Regions from separate parts of the Vibrio sp. JZG120 genome, predicted to be linked through region 2. Evidence: riboswitches for the same ligand, from Rfam matches in the RefSeq annotation. Region 2 holds a riboswitch; the other holds the start of a gene.

Region 1 (7,827 bases), on a different contig from region 2:
CTGCGCATTCTTCCTCTAATCGACCTTTCCTCACTTTAACAAGCACCATTGTCGCTAGAAAACACCAGAGTCACGATTTATTAGTAGTGAACGTATTTTTTATGTAAAAAACATTCGTCGTAACTTTCATTTTGCGTTCATATATTTGTTATATATTAAGCTCAAAAAGTCGGTGGTGTAGTGAATCCGTTCGTAAATTGTTTTCATAATGTAATCGTTTGCTTTTGCATGTGTGATCTAGATATCGTCTTGAGTAAGCAAGAACTGTATGGAACACAGAATGGCGTATTAAAAATTGTAATTTAGAACCTGCTTAGATAATTTATTACAAAAATTAGTGCAACTGTGTGCATTTTGCGTCGAAAAATAAGAAAAGAGTGGACGTTGCATACTGGAAGTGCCGTAGCTTTTTTATCGTGTTGTAAGAGTTCAAAGAAACTCCTGATACGGTTACTAAATGTATTCGCTTGACTCCCCGAGTATGACTCATTCAAGCGAGTACCAAATCCAAGCTATAACGATATGGAGAACAACAAATGGCTGGTGTTTTGGGAATGATTCTTGCTGGCGGTGAAGGCTCTCGTTTGAGACCTTTAACAGAATCTCGTAGTAAACCTTCGGTACCGTTTGGTGGTAGCTATCGATTGATCGATTTTGCTCTAAACAATTTTGTAAATGCGGATTTAATGCGCATTTACGTCCTCACCCAATTTAAATCTCAATCTTTGTTCCATCATTTAAAAAAGGGCTGGAACATTAATGGCATCACTGACCGCTTTATCGATCCTATTCCTGCTCAAATGCGCACTGGTAAGCGTTGGTACGAAGGAACGGCAGACGCGATCTATCAAAATCTCCGTTTTATGGAACTAGAGGAACCGGATCAAGTTTGTATTTTTGGCTCTGACCATATCTATAAGATGGATATCAAACAAATGCTGAACTTCCATTCAGAAAAGCAGGCTTCTCTGACGGTATCTGCATTGCGTATGCCACTAAAAGAGGCGTCGCAATTTGGGGTTATCGAAGTGGACAGTGAAGGTCGCATGATAGGCTTTGAAGAGAAACCAGCAAACCCGAAGTCGATTCCTGGCGATCCTGATTACGCTTTAGTTTCAATGGGTAACTACGTTTTTGAAGCTCAGGTGTTATTCTCTGAGTTGGTTGAAGATGCGGATAATGAAGCTTCATCACATGATTTTGGGAAGGACATTATTCCTAAGATGTTCCCTCGAGGTGACGTGTTCGTGTATGACTTCAGTACTAACAAAATCAGCGGTGAAAGAGAAGAGGTGTACTGGCGTGACGTGGGAACCATTGATGCGTACTGGGAAGCGCACATGGATCTGCTAGAAAAAGACGCACCGTTTTCACTATATAACCGTAAATGGCCGCTGCATACTTATTATCCTCCACTGCCGCCAGCGACATTTACAGACTCTGATAATGGCCGTGTTCAGATCATCGACAGTTTGGTATGTAATGGCAGTTACGTCAGAGGCTCAAGAATAGAAAAGTCGGTGCTTGGGTTCCGCAGTAATATTGCATCTGCTTGCGATATCAGCGAATGTATCCTTCTTGGTGACGTGAAAATTGGCGAAGGCTGTGTTTTACGTCGTGTGATTGTCGATAAGGATGCCGATATTGCTCCTGGTACTCAGATTGGTGTGAATCTTCAAGAAGATAAAAAACACTTCCACGTGTCTGAGGAGGGCATTGTTGTTATTCCGAAAGGAGCTCGAGTTGGCTACTAACAACTTATCTATTCTGTTTGTAGCTTCTGAGGTTGAAGGTCTCATTAAAAGTGGTGGCTTGGCAGACGTTGCCAAGGCACTACCGGAAGCCCTTCAAAACCTACAGCAAGACGTAAGAATTACCATCCCTGCGTACAGCAGTATTGATAAACTCGCTGACGCAGAAGTTGTATTAGAAACAGAACTAACATCATGGCCGCATACGGAGTATCGAGTTCTGCGGCTCATGCTAGGTCAAAATCCTGTTTATCTGATTGATTGTCAGCCGTATTTCAATCGACCATCGATGTATGCGGAGAACAACCAAGCGTATACCGATAACGGTGAGCGCTTTGCGTTTTTTAGTGCGGCATGTTTAGACATGTTGCCGAAGCTTGCTTTTCAGCCGGATATCATACACGCGAACGATTGGCACACTGGTCTTGTTCCATTTTTGCTCAAGCACAGGTATAGCAATGATCCGTTTTTTGCTCATACTAAAAGCGTCATTTCAATTCACAATGCGGTCTTTAAAGGCGTATTTAGTTATGAAGACGTGCAGTGCTTGCCAGAGTTTCATTGTCGAAACGTTCCCGATGCTGCGGTGAGTGCAACGCATATTACGATGCTCAAAGCTGGTGTAATGAATGCAGATAAGATAAACGCGGTCAGCCCTACGTACGCAGAGGAACTCAAAACAGAGCTTGGCAGTCATGGAATGGCTTGGGAGTTTCAGCAACGCGCGCAGGACTTAGTTGGTATTTTGAACGGTTGTGATTACAGTGCTTGGAACCCGGAAACGGATACTTACTTGCCAGTTAATTACTGCGCTGACCAACAAAGTATGACGCAAGGCAAGAAAGCGTGTAAACAAGCATTACAACTGCGGCTAAATTTGCCTGAAAAAGATGTAGCCATGTTCGGTATGGTTTGTCGGTTGACCCAGCAAAAAGGTGTGCATTACTTGTTGCCTGCTTTGGCCGATTTTTTGAAGCACGATGTTCAACTAGTTGTCGTTGGGACCGGAGACCCTGTACTAGCCGCTCAGCTAGAAGAGGTTGCTGCACAGTTTTCTAGTAAATTTGTCTTCGTAGAAGCTTATGATAATGAACTTGCGCATATCGTTGAAGCGGGTTCTGATTTCTTTCTGATGCCTTCTGAGTTTGAACCATGTGGTTTAAACCAAATCTATAGTATGGCTTATGGGACATTGCCGATAGTACGTGGTGTCGGTGGTCTAAAAGACAGCGTCAACGATTATGATGTGAACCCTTCTGAAGCGACGGGGTTTGTTTTTTTCGAACCGACACCGCAGGCATTGTTGTTAACGATGCTAAGGGCACTGTTGCTCTATGCTCAAAACGAACCTGAAGTGAATAAAGTACAGTTGCACGCGATGCAACAAGATTTTTGTTGGCAAAAGGCCGCAGAAGCTTATTTGCAACTTTACAATTCGGCGTTAAATTGACTTAAAATTGTAACGAAAGGCACCGAATAAGGTGCCTTTATTATCTTGAGTAAGGGGAGTGTGGTAGGATGGCTTTTTACTCAATAGCACGACCTTTTTGATACTTGAATATGACCCAGCCGCTACTTTTTCATAAAACCTATTTGCACCCTACTAGTCATGAGTGGGTTGTATTTGTGCATGGTGCTGGCGGTAGCTCTTCTATCTGGTTCAAGCAAATCAAAGCTTACAAGCAACACTTTAACTTATTGCTGATCGATTTAAGAGGTCATGGAAAGTCAAATCAGTTACTTAAAGAGCTCATTGCCAGCCGTTATACCTTTACGGAAGTCACCCAAGATATTTTGAAAGTATTGGACCATTTAAAGATCCAATCCGCTCATTTTGTCGGTATGTCGCTTGGTACCATTATTGTTCGAAACCTTGCTGAATTATCAGCAGAGCGCGTGCGTTCAATGGTGCTCGGTGGCGCTGTCACAAGGCTCAATACTCGTTCTCAAATATTGGTTAAATTAGGTAATTTTTGTAAGCACATTCTGCCGTACATGTGGCTCTACAAACTTTTTGCGTACATTGTTATGCCACAGAGAAGCCAGCGAGAGTCTCGCCATCTTTTTATTCGTGAGGCCAAGAAGCTTTGCCAAAAAGAATTTAAACGTTGGTTTATTCTTGCTGCTGATGTAAATCCTTTAATGAAGTATTTTAAAGATCGAGAGTTACCCATTCCCACACTCTATTTAATGGGCGACAGAGATTACATGTTTATTAAGCCTGTTAAAGAAATGGTTGCGGCGCATAAGCTTAGTGTTTTACGAGAGATCCCCAACTGTGGTCATGTTTGTAATGTTGAGCGCCCTGAAGATTTCAATCAACATTCCATCGAATTTATTAAGCAGCAAATGGTTTCTGCTTAGCGCTGAATAAATCGATTGAGTAGGAGTAGGGGAGTTATTAAGGCTCCCCTATTTGATGTCCACATTGCCAACAAGCACCAAACTGCCCCTCGTTTACCTCATGGCACTTCGGGCACTGCCAATCTTGATACTCATTTCCATCGGATTGTTTGCGGTAGGCTTGTACTATTCCTTCTGCTTTTACTTGTTGTTTGGCGTCAAAAAGCCAGACATAAGGATCGGTATCATCACTAAACGGCAGCTCTCCTTTTAAACCGAAAATACCTTCTCCGCGGACTTCACAGTAGACTTGCTCGGTTTTCAATAATTCGCACACGATATGCGCTTCTGCTGGGTTTTTAGCAATGAATATTTTCATTAAACACGTCCACTTACTAATTATGAGTTTTGCTGACTCGGTGTTGGCCTTACTTTATTCATAACCCATTTAGTGATGATTGGAAACAGCCCCAGTAACGCAAAAGAGGCCAATACCGCAGGTGAAATAATGCCTGACAGGCTTTCAATTGTTGCTAACTGAGTACCGGCGTTTAAGTAAACTGCAGTGCCTGGCAACATACCTACTTGGCTAGTAAGGTAAAATCGACCTACAGACATTGGCGTTAAGCCCATCAACAAGTTGATAAGAAAGAAAGGGAATACCGGAATGAGACGCAAGGAAAATAGATAAAATGCACCGTCTTTTTCGACACCTTGATTAATTGCGATTAACTTATTGCCAAACTTGTTTTGTACCCAGTCACGCAGCAAATATCGGCTGCTTAAAAATGCTAGTGTTGCACCCATAGTACTGGCGAAAGAAACCAGTAATAAGCTCGTCCAAAAACCAAATAGAGCCGCACCAAGTAATGTAACCACAGCTGCCCCAGGAATAGAAAAAGCGGTAATTGCAATGTAGGCAAAAAAGTAAATAGCTGCCGAAAAAACAAAGTTCTGATCGATGTATGTGGTCAGCGCTTCTTGTTGTGCTTTTGCATTTTCCAACGTTAAATACTGACTAAAGTTAACGCCTAAAAAGATAATGATCGCGACCAGGATTAGGCCTAATATCAGTTTCTTATTCATATTTATGATTCCAATTTGGGATATATGTAATAAGACAGAATGAAAGTCGAAAAAATTTCACAAAAAAACCGCAGATTAGACTGCGGTTTTACAAGATAGTTTTTAAGGCCGACTTTTATTGGAGGCCATTCATCAACTCATCTCGGCGAGCTTGAGGTACAACGCTCCAATGAGTACCGTTAATAGCACCTTCTAGTGCCCATAACAGCTCAATGTTGACGGTTGCAGAGTGCGTATCTCTTATCGCTTTATAAGCGTTAAGTGCACCTTCCTCTTCCAGTTTTTCTACTGACTCAATGCCTGCTTTTTTCAGCATGCGTTCAGTTGCCAGTCGTAAGTTAGGCAAATCTTTTAAGCGATTAGGCTTTGTAGTTGCTTGCTGTTCTTTTTCAAGCTTTGCCTTTTTCAACGATTGGTTAGCTACTTCGATTAAGCGTTCGCTAGACTCCCATAAATCGTTGGAAATTGCGTAGTACTTAGTAACGACTGGGAAGCCACGTTTTTTATAAACGTAAGGCTTTAGCCCTTGTTTCTCGAAGTCAGATGAAGTTTGTTGGTCTGCTCTTATATGAAGCTGATTATTTACAACTAGTGCAAACATTGTTTCATCAGCGAATAGTCCGAAGCCACCAAACATTGAGCGCGACTTGATATTACCAAGTGCCTCAAATAGCTTCATAGAGTCTTTGAGTATCGGTTTATCCATGTTTTGTTATCTCGGTGTAATTAATATTACGCCACCAAAAGTCAGGTCCGAGAGAGTAGCAAACATGCGCAAAAGCAATGTCATTACAGGGTAAAGTCATCGCTTGCACACTTGCCATCGGTAACCCCGCTACCTTCCATATAGTACTATGGTTCAGGCCGGAGGCTTTGCGTCCCACCCTTTCGAATGGTTTGCCCTGTGCGTGACAGAATGAGCATACTTCGTATATTGAATTAACATCACGTTTTACCCGTAAAAGTGTGATTCTGGTTCAATAAAAAGTGTCGACAAGCGCATATTTGTGCATATTTGAGAATAAGGCGGGATGATCTCGAGGTTGTGAGGGAGTGTGATTTACCTACATATAAAACAGAGACTTAGAGATTTTTTGTCTAACAAACCTAAGTCAGGGGAAAGTTATTTAGAGACAAAAAATAAGCGCCCTTTTAGAGCGCTTATTTGACATCGTTATATCTGGCGAATTTTAGTTCATTTTCTTCACGGTGTTTCGAATTACAAGCTCAGGTTGCATTTCGAAAATTCGCTTTTCGTGTTCTTTATCTTTGATTCGCTCAAGTAGGATCTCGAACGCATTTTTACCCACACGACGTTTAGGTTGGTGGATAGTGGTTAACGGTGGAGAGAAGTATTCCGCAAGCTCGATGTTGTCGTAGCCGATCACTGAAATATCATCAGGAACTTTGATACCGTTTTGTTGTAGGCGGCTCATTAGGCCCAGAGCCATTGTGTCGTTAAAACAGAATACCGCTGTCGGACGTTTGTCCATTGCTGTAATTTTATCTGCGACTAATACGGCCGTATCACATTCAAAGTTACCTTCAAGGATCCAATCTTCATTTACAGCTAGGTTTGCTTCGCTCATCGCGCGACGGAAACCTGCAATGCGCTCTTGGCAAGCAAGTTTTTCAAAATGACCGCTTAGACAAGCAATATCAGTATGGCCATTGTCGATCAGATGTTTGGTTGCGATGTAGCCACCTTCTTCTGAGTTATCCATGATCTTGTCCGCTTGTGAGCTTTCTGGACCCCAATCCATGACCACTTTAGGAATGTCGGCATGACGGTCAAGCATCTCTTTAAGCTCTTCGGTTAAGTCAGAACACATCACTAGGATGCCATCAACACGTTTTTCAGCCAGCATACGGATGTAATCGCGTTGTTTTTCGTAAATCCCACCCGTATTACACAGAATCAGAGTGTAGCCTTGGCGGTAACAGTAGCTCTCAACCCCGTCAATCACTTCTGAGAAGAATAGGTTGGTTGACTGCGTTACTAACATGCCAATAGTACGAGTTGAGTTGCACTTTAGGCTGCGTGCAACCGCACTTGGCGCGTAATTCAACTCGTCCACGGCTTTCATTACTTTTTCTTGCGTTGCTTCTGCAACGAAACGCGTTTTATTGATAACGTGCGAAACTGTCGTAGTGGAAACGCCGGCTAAGCGAGCAACGTCTTTTATAGTGGCCATAAATGGTGTCCTGTATCGAGCTACTGAAATATGTCGTGTTGGATGTACCTGATGCTCTAATGGTTTTACACCCAGCAATCTAAGGTTGGCGCTAAGTGTTTCGGCAGCGGTTGGTCCAAGTACGACAAAAGGGTACGTAGCAGCATCGGTCGATGAATTTTATCTTTTTTCTATCTGATGAGAAATTGCCATCAACCTGTTAAAAAACACAAAAACCGCTATATTTCAGCGGTTTACATATAAATCATATTTAATCGTTTGCGCTCACATTTTAGCCCTATGTGGACTGACTAGCAATGTTTTCAGCAAGAGATTTGTGTATTTGAAGTCACATTTTGACTGCTAAATAACCAAGCGTCTTTGAGCTAAGTTAAGGCAAACGAATAATATACCCAACTTACTTACATTCAGTTATTTCAGGTATACAGGAAGCCCGATAGGCGGGCTCCTTA
Region 2 (7,827 bases):
GCGCTACCCCTCAATAAGGAAATAAAGATAACAATGAACGCTCAATCATTTATCGACGCAGGATTGCATTACACTCCCCACAGTTTTACCGCTCCTCTGGATTACCAAGACGCGAGCAAAGGTACCATTGAAGTCTTCGCCCGTGCGGTTTGCCTAGTTGGCGATGAAGAATCGACCAAACCTTGGTTGGTTTACTTTCAGGGCGGACCGGGCTTTCCCTCTCCGCGTCAAAACGGCAATAACGGCTGGGTAAAACGCGCGTTGCAAGAGTACCGAGTTTTGCTCCTCGACCAACGCGGTACGGGCAACAGCAGCGTAATTAATCACCAGACGCTTGCTCACCTCACGCCAGAGCAACAAGCAGACTACTTAAGCCACTTCCGAGCCGATAACATCGTGCGCGACGCGGAGTACATTCGTGAGCAATTTGGCGTCGAAAAATGGGCGATCTTAGGTCAAAGCTTTGGTGGTTTTTGCTCCCTCACCTATTTGTCTTTGTTCCCAGACAGCTTGCTACAAAGCTATATCACGGGTGGCGTGCCATCAGTCTCGCGTCATGCCGACGATGTGTATGAAGCCACCTTCAAGCGCACCATGGAGAAAAACCAAGCGTTCTTCCAGCAATTTCCAAAAGCGCAACAACTCTGCCAAAACATTGCGAATCACTTGCTGGAAAACGAAGAGTACCTACCAAATGGTCAACGCTTCACGGTGGAGCAATTTCAGCAAATCGGCATCAACTTTGGTGTGAGTGATACTTTCTTGCCAACTTACTATTGGCTAGAAAGTGCATTGATTGAAGTGAACGGCAAACAACAACTTCGTTATGAGTTCTTGAACGATATGTTGGCACAGCAAAACTTCCAAACCAACCCGATTTACGCCATTTTGCATGAATCAATTTATTGCCAAGGCTTTGCGTCGAATTGGAGTGCTCACCGTGTTCGCCAAAGCCGTTCAGAGTTTAATTATGAACCTGGCAAGCCATTTTACTTTACGGGGGAAATGGTCTTCCCATGGATGTTCGATCAATACGTCAACCTCAAGCCACTAAAAGATGCCGCTGAAATATTGGCCGCGAAAGAAGATTGGACTGCGCTGTACGATCAAACACAACTGGCTCAAAACAAAGTGCCTGTCAGTTGCGCCGTTTACGCCGATGATATGTTTGTGGAAATGGATATCAGCCGAGAAACGCTCGCGTTAATCCCAAACTCAAAAGCGTGGATCACTAACGAGTACGAGCACAACGGTTTACGTGCCAACGGTGAGCGCGTTTTAGATAAGTTAATTGCGATGGGGAATCAAACCGCCGCTAATTTGAAATAAATACTATAAAAACGCCTCTTCTAGAGGTAAGAGGCGTTTCATTCCTACCATCTTGTTTTTACGAATCTCTTACGCGCTTGGTCATACGTTTCGTCATCACCCGGTAGCCCATTTTATGATAGAAATCCTCACCTTCATGGTTAAATGACGCCACGGTTAAGCCGATTTCTTCTATTCCTTGAGCACACAAATCACTTTCCATCTTATCCATCAGCGATAAACCTATTCCTAAGTTTCGATGGTTCTCTGAAACAATAAGCTCATTAATAAAGCCAACGCGTTTTTCTGGTGAAATCAGCGACTGAACGTTACGAACCGAACCAGAGATAAAACCGACGACTTTTCTTTGCGAACAAGCAATAAAAGCGCTCACGCTCCCGTCAAAATACTTTTCGAAGGTGCCATATGATTCTCTTAGTTGCGCCAATTCCTTGGGTGGACGATAGAAGTTCGGTTCAGCTTCATAGTGCGATGTATCGAGTTCAACGAGTAATTGTTTGAGCAAGGGAGCATCTTCTTCCCTCAGCCGCCTGATATAAAACTGCTGCATGTCCTTTCCTTGCCAACTGATCCGATTATTATTTTGTAGCTCTTGCGCACAACTTTAATGAAGAGCCGAAGAAGGAATCACAGTACAAATTTAAACCAAAAGTGTCGAGTTCAACTTACCTTGTTCTCTACAATTTATGCTTATAATTTGAACACATAGCGATTTTACCCGCGTGACGCTTTGCCGCATCAAAACACCGCTATATCCTGCCTAGCCATAATATCCGCATAATTTGTCCGTATTTCCGACTAATTTAGTCAGGTATACTTCGTGCCGCTAAAATTTTAAGGTCGTTGACCACCTGTATTTTTAAAGGAAACCTCATGAGTCAGTATGTAATTTGTGCGCTGTACAAGTTTGTTGAGCTGAATAACTATCAAGAACTACGCGAGCCATTACTTGCGTTGATGGAAAAACACCATATTCGCGGAACATTACTGCTGGCAAGTGAGGGCATCAACGGCACTGTTGCCTCTGATCGTGCAGGTATTGATACGCTACTGGAGTGGCTAAACAACGAGCCTCGTTTGACAGGCACCGTATACAAAGAGTCGTATTCTGAGACCCAGCCATTCAATCGCACCAAAGTGAAATTGAAAAAAGAGATCGTAACATTAGGTGTTGAAGGCATAGACCCTCGCCACGTAGTGGGTACTTACGTGAAACCTCAAGAGTGGAACGATCTTATTGCTGATCCTGAAGTGTTTGTTGTCGATACACGTAATGATTACGAAATCGAGATCGGCACATTCAAAGGCGCTGTAAACCCAAATACTGAAACCTTTCGTGAATTCCCAGACTATGTAAAAGAAAACATGGACCCGGAAAAGCATAAGAAAGTGGCGATGTTCTGTACCGGTGGCATCCGCTGTGAGAAATCAACTGCTTACATGAAAGAACAGGGCTTTGATGAGGTCTACCACTTAGAAGGCGGCATTCTAAAGTACCTTGAAGAGGTACCAGAGGAAGAGAGTATGTGGGAAGGTGATTGTTACGTGTTTGACGGTCGTGTTGCAGTAAACCACCAGCTAGAAAAAGCAGATTACGATTTATGTAACGCTTGTCGTCTACCGATCACTGAAGAAGACAAACAGTCAGAATTGTTCGAGCAAGGCGTGAGCTGCCCGAAATGTCACGGCACACACTCAGAAGAACAAATTGCTCGATTCCGCGAACGTGAAAAACAAATTGTTCTTGCAGAACAACGAGGCGAGCAGCATGTTGGTGGCGAAAGTGCCAAGCAAAGAGAAGCTCGACGTGCCGCTAAGTACGCACAAAAAGAAGCTCAGCGTAAACAAGACTAAGCTCGACTCTAATTCTATTTTAAGCGAGCTGCCGTAAGGTGGTTCGCTTTTACTATGCACCAACACTCTTTCAATACAATTTTGTATCCTTCACCAAAACCTCTAGTTGATTGTCTCTTTTGCCTTCGGGTAGCCCCACCATCTCATCATAAGCACTTTGATGTACTAAAACCTGCTTATTTGCTTTGATATTCTTGCACTTCTTTTGCATCTCGATAAGGGAATGAGCCCTCAAAAAGATACCGTTGTCGTCAGTGATGAATTGCGCTTTTCCATCAACTACGACAGATGCTTGATACAATGCGAGATCAAGCGAGTGAATGATCAATTTATCTACGTAGAAGAACTTTTCTAACTTACTCAGTGGTATCGACATGTCTCACCTCCTTGTGAGCAACCTCTACGTTTTAATGAACAAAACCGATCATTAGGTGAGATCTCTTCGGGTCATTTGCGTACAACATCGGAAACAAAGAGGATTCCGATGCAAACAATCAATGTCGTGTGGTTAAAACGAGATTTAAGACTGACTGACCACCAGCCCTTAACACAAGCATTGTCGTCAAAGCACCCAACGGTACTTTTATATATTGTTGAACCGTTGCTGTTAAACAACCCTCACTATTCTGAGCGTCACTGGCGATTTGTTTGGCAATCATTGCAAGACATGAATGAGACACTCAAAGCCTATGGACACCGCATCACCGTTCTGTTTGGCGATGCCTTAGCATGTTTTCAATCAATTCAAATGCAATATCAAATCAACGCTGTGTTTTCTCATCAGGAAATAGGGCTCAACTGCACCTTTGAGCGCGATAAGCAAATTGCCGACTGGCTGCATGAGCAGAACATCACGTGGTTTGAGTTCGAGCACGGTGCTGTTATTAGAGGAGCAAAAGACCGGCAGGGTTGGGACAAACATTGGGATTTGGTCATGAGAGCCTCCATAAGCCCTCTTGAGCTGCAAACCAACTTGTTGCATTCATTGGATGCAGAATCACTCGGCTGCGCGTTTTCGCCACCTTCATCCTGGCTATCAAAATGCAAAGGAATGCAAACGGGAGGGAGCCAACTCGCTTGGAAAACACTGGAGGACTTTTTCAATCGTCGAGGTCGTGATTACTATCGAAGCATTTCTAGTCCCACAGCCTCACGTACAGCCTGTACTCGCCTTTCTCCATACCTCGCTTGGGGTAATATATCCTTGCGTGAAGTTTATCAGTACCTATTGAAACACTGGCAAGTTGTTGGGTTTCGTCGCAGCTTAATTGCGTTGTCTTCACGGCTGCATTGGCACTGCCATTTCATACAGAAATTCGAGTCGGAATACGACATGGAGTTTTACTGTGTTAACCGGGCTTACGAATCGTTGATTAAACAAAGTAGCACTTTCGATGAAGAAAAGTTAGCAGCATGGAAATCTGGATATACTGGCATACCTTTGATCGATGCCTGTATGCGCTGTTTGCATCAGACTGGCTATATAAACTTTCGCATGCGCGCCATGCTGGTTAGTTTTCTCACTCATCACATGAACATGGATTGGCGAACTGGCGTGACGCATTTAGCGCAACTATTCCTCGACTTTGAGCCTGGTATTCATTACCCACAATTCCAAATGCAAGCCGGGGTAACTGGGACCAATACAATCCGGATTTACAACCCGGTTAAGCAAGCCCAAGAACATGACCCTGATGGCGCGTTCATCTATAAATGGGTGCCTGAATTGCAAATGGTCCCCACCCCACTATTGTTCGAGCCCTGGACAATGACACAGATGGAAACCGTCATGTACCACTTGAAACCGGATAGCCGTTACCTAGCGCCTATTGTCGACCTAAATAGCGCAGCTAAAGACGCAAGGGAGCGTCTATGGGCATGGCGGAAACGGGCCGATGTAAAACAAGAAGGCAAACGGATTTTAACGCGACACGTGAGGCCATCGAAAGAAAGCAGGGCTCGTTGATCATCTTTTCATTTAGATGCGTACAAACGAAGACATTCTCTAGGGAAACCGTTGTACCCCCAACTCGTAAGGAACACATTATGTTTAAACGTATCTTGGTTATCACGGCTACATTGATGGCGACTTTATCTTTTATGCTTCCCGTCAAGGCTCATGAGCATGGCATGATGAAGGCTGATATTGTCGACGTTGCCACTGAAAACGGCTCTTTTAATACACTTGTCGCTGCAGTGAAAGCGGCTGATCTAGTCGATACACTCAAAGGAGAAGGCCCATTTACTGTTTTTGCACCAACGGATGACGCTTTTGCAAAACTGCCTGACGGTACAATCGATATGCTCTTAATGCCGGAAAACAAAGACAAGTTAGTATCCATTTTGACTTATCACGTCGTCCCAGGGAAAGTAATGGCTGCCGATGTTGTTAAGCTGGACAAAGCGACTACGGTTCAGGGCCAAGATGTGATGATTAAAACCATGGGCGACAAAGTCATGGTCAATGGTGCAAATGTAATGGCAACCGATGTGAAAGCTAAAAACGGCGTCATTCATGTTATTGATACCGTCATTATGCCTAAATAACATGATTCAGAGGGCGGTGTATTCCGCCCTTTAAACGGTGCTTCTTCTATCCTTAATACTGCCCCTTCCCACCTTCAACCCAACAACCAATCACTCATTCACTCCAACTATAAAAAAGACAAAAACAACATCAAAACCAATACCTTAGAAACAAAAAAGCACAATATTAATGAGATTGGCGTACCGTTACCTTTCAATTTGAGAACATGATTCCATGTCAGTGTCGTTTACTTTTCCACATGTAAATTCTTGAGCTAAATTTTGGCTGCTCAATCACATTTCGGCAAACCATTCGAAAGGGTGGGACGCAAAGCTTCCGGTCTGTCAGCATTCCATCATCAAAAGTAATGCTCATGATAGCGGGGTTGCCATGTTGCAACACTACATTATCCAAAGTATGGATTCATGCAGCGTTGCTTCGTGCTCAGCATGCGCCGAGGTGTGACATTAATTTGTCAGCCATAACAGAGGACATGTGATGAAATCCTTTCCAACCAAATCCGTACTCACGTTAGCACTTGCAAGCATTAGCTCAGGTGCTGCGGCTCACGGCTACGTATCAGAAACCAATGATGGTGTCGCTGCAAGTCGCGCGGCACTATGTAAGTATCCAACACCTGATACTAACGAAAAAAATAATAACTGCGGTGCCATTCAATACGAGCCACAAAGTGTTGAAGGTCCTGATGGTTTTCCACAAACAGGGCCTCGCGATGGAAAAATAGCAAGTGCCGAAACCGCTCTAGCTGCCGCTCTTGATGAACAAACTGCCGACCGCTGGGTTAAACGTCCTATTCAATCAGGTACACAGACTTTTGAATGGACATTTACCGCTAACCATGTGACGCGTGACTGGAAATATTACATCACCAAACCTGATTGGAACCCAAATGCCTCACTATCACGCGACTCGTTTGATCTGACTCCTTTCTGTGTAGTCGACGGCAATATGGTTCAACCTCCAAAACAGGTGAGCCATCAATGTAATGTGCCTACGCGAGAGGGGTATCACGTCATTCTGGCGGTATGGGATGTTGGCGACACAGCGGCTTCATTTTATAACGTGATCGATGTGAAATTTGATGGTGACAGTCCAGTCATTCCAGATTGGACGCAAGGCGGTCAAATTATTCCGACGATGGATTTAAATGTTGGAGATTCGGTTTATACACGCGTATTTGATCAGGCGGGTGAAAACATAGCTTATCGAACCGAGCTAGAAATTACCGATGCAGTCATGGGCAAAGCGAAAAATTGGTCTTACGCTCTAGCAACGAAGATCAACCAAGAGCAAACTAAACTGCAAGCTGGACAGTATGCCGAGGATAAATTCACTCCTGTTTATGGTACTAACCCGGTGTACCTGCAAGCTAATAGCGGCCTTGAGCGTGTAGAAATCGGCTACAAGATAGAAACTCCCGCTCCAGAGTACTCACTCACAGTAGATGGCTTAGAAGACGAATATATTATTGAGTCAACACCGACAACGTTGGAGCTGACACTAACTGCTGAAGGCGATTTAAACGCAGAACTCACCGTGTACAATCACCACCGTGAGCCACTTGCAAGCTGGGCAGACGAAATGAAAGACGGCTCGGTGGAGGCTGTATCGCTCGCTTTAAGCAAATCAGAGCCTGGTCACCATATGCTCGTGACTCGTATTAAAGACAAAGATGGTAACTTGGTGGATCAGCAAACGCTCGACTTTCACTTAAAAGAAGAGTCAGTAACGCCACCACCATCTGGCGAGTACGATTTTGTCTTCCCTGAAGGGCTATCTAGCTACACGGCGGGTACAAAAGTGCTTGCAAGCGACGGTGCCATTTACCAATGTAAACCCTTCCCATACTCTGGTTACTGTGTACAGTGGAAAGAAAGCGCAAACCAATACGAACCAGGAACAGGTTCACATTGGGAAATGGCTTGGGATAAAGTCAACTAAATCGCCCTTTGAACGTTAAGTAAAAAGAGCCTCGCTATGAGGCTCTTTCATTATCAAACGCAAAAATGGCAGTTTTCCCGATCTAAACCATGAACACCTGACAAATTAGCCAAATGAGCCCGCCCTTCAATCAGCCCCATTTCATAACCTTCCAA

The links. A riboswitch is a leader RNA that binds a small molecule or an ion and turns the genes downstream of it on or off. The one in region 2 is predicted to bind cyclic di-GMP.
Region 1: it holds a riboswitch for cyclic di-GMP, as region 2 does, so the genes downstream of both, ACWPOD_RS11080 (TfoX/Sxy family DNA transformation protein) here and gbpA (N-acetylglucosamine-binding protein GbpA) in region 2, are expected to answer to the same signal.

Annotation. Positions count from the first base shown of each region.
Region 1 covers NZ_JBSRRK010000004.1:586,078-593,904, reverse strand. The annotation lists gene glgC (glucose-1-phosphate adenylyltransferase) at 537-1,754, shown strand; gene glgA (glycogen synthase GlgA) at 1,744-3,201, shown strand; gene ACWPOD_RS11095 (alpha/beta fold hydrolase) at 3,312-4,115, shown strand; gene ACWPOD_RS11090 (hypothetical protein) at 4,153-4,473, opposite strand; gene ACWPOD_RS11085 (TVP38/TMEM64 family protein) at 4,494-5,180, opposite strand; gene ACWPOD_RS11080 (TfoX/Sxy family DNA transformation protein) at 5,296-5,886, opposite strand; cyclic di-GMP riboswitch class I at 6,003-6,092, opposite strand; gene purR (HTH-type transcriptional repressor PurR) at 6,371-7,375, opposite strand.
Region 2 covers NZ_JBSRRK010000002.1:144,542-152,368, forward strand. The annotation lists gene ACWPOD_RS06545 (alpha/beta fold hydrolase) at 34-1,329, shown strand; gene ACWPOD_RS06550 (GNAT family N-acetyltransferase) at 1,388-1,879, opposite strand; gene trhO (oxygen-dependent tRNA uridine(34) hydroxylase TrhO) at 2,203-3,183, shown strand; gene ACWPOD_RS06560 (DUF6482 family protein) at 3,254-3,559, opposite strand; gene ACWPOD_RS06565 (cryptochrome/deoxyribodipyrimidine photo-lyase family protein) at 3,668-5,149, shown strand; gene ACWPOD_RS06570 (fasciclin domain-containing protein) at 5,230-5,730, shown strand; cyclic di-GMP riboswitch class I at 6,003-6,103, shown strand; gene gbpA (N-acetylglucosamine-binding protein GbpA) at 6,209-7,672, shown strand; gene ACWPOD_RS06580 (patatin-like phospholipase family protein) at 7,726-7,827, opposite strand, start outside.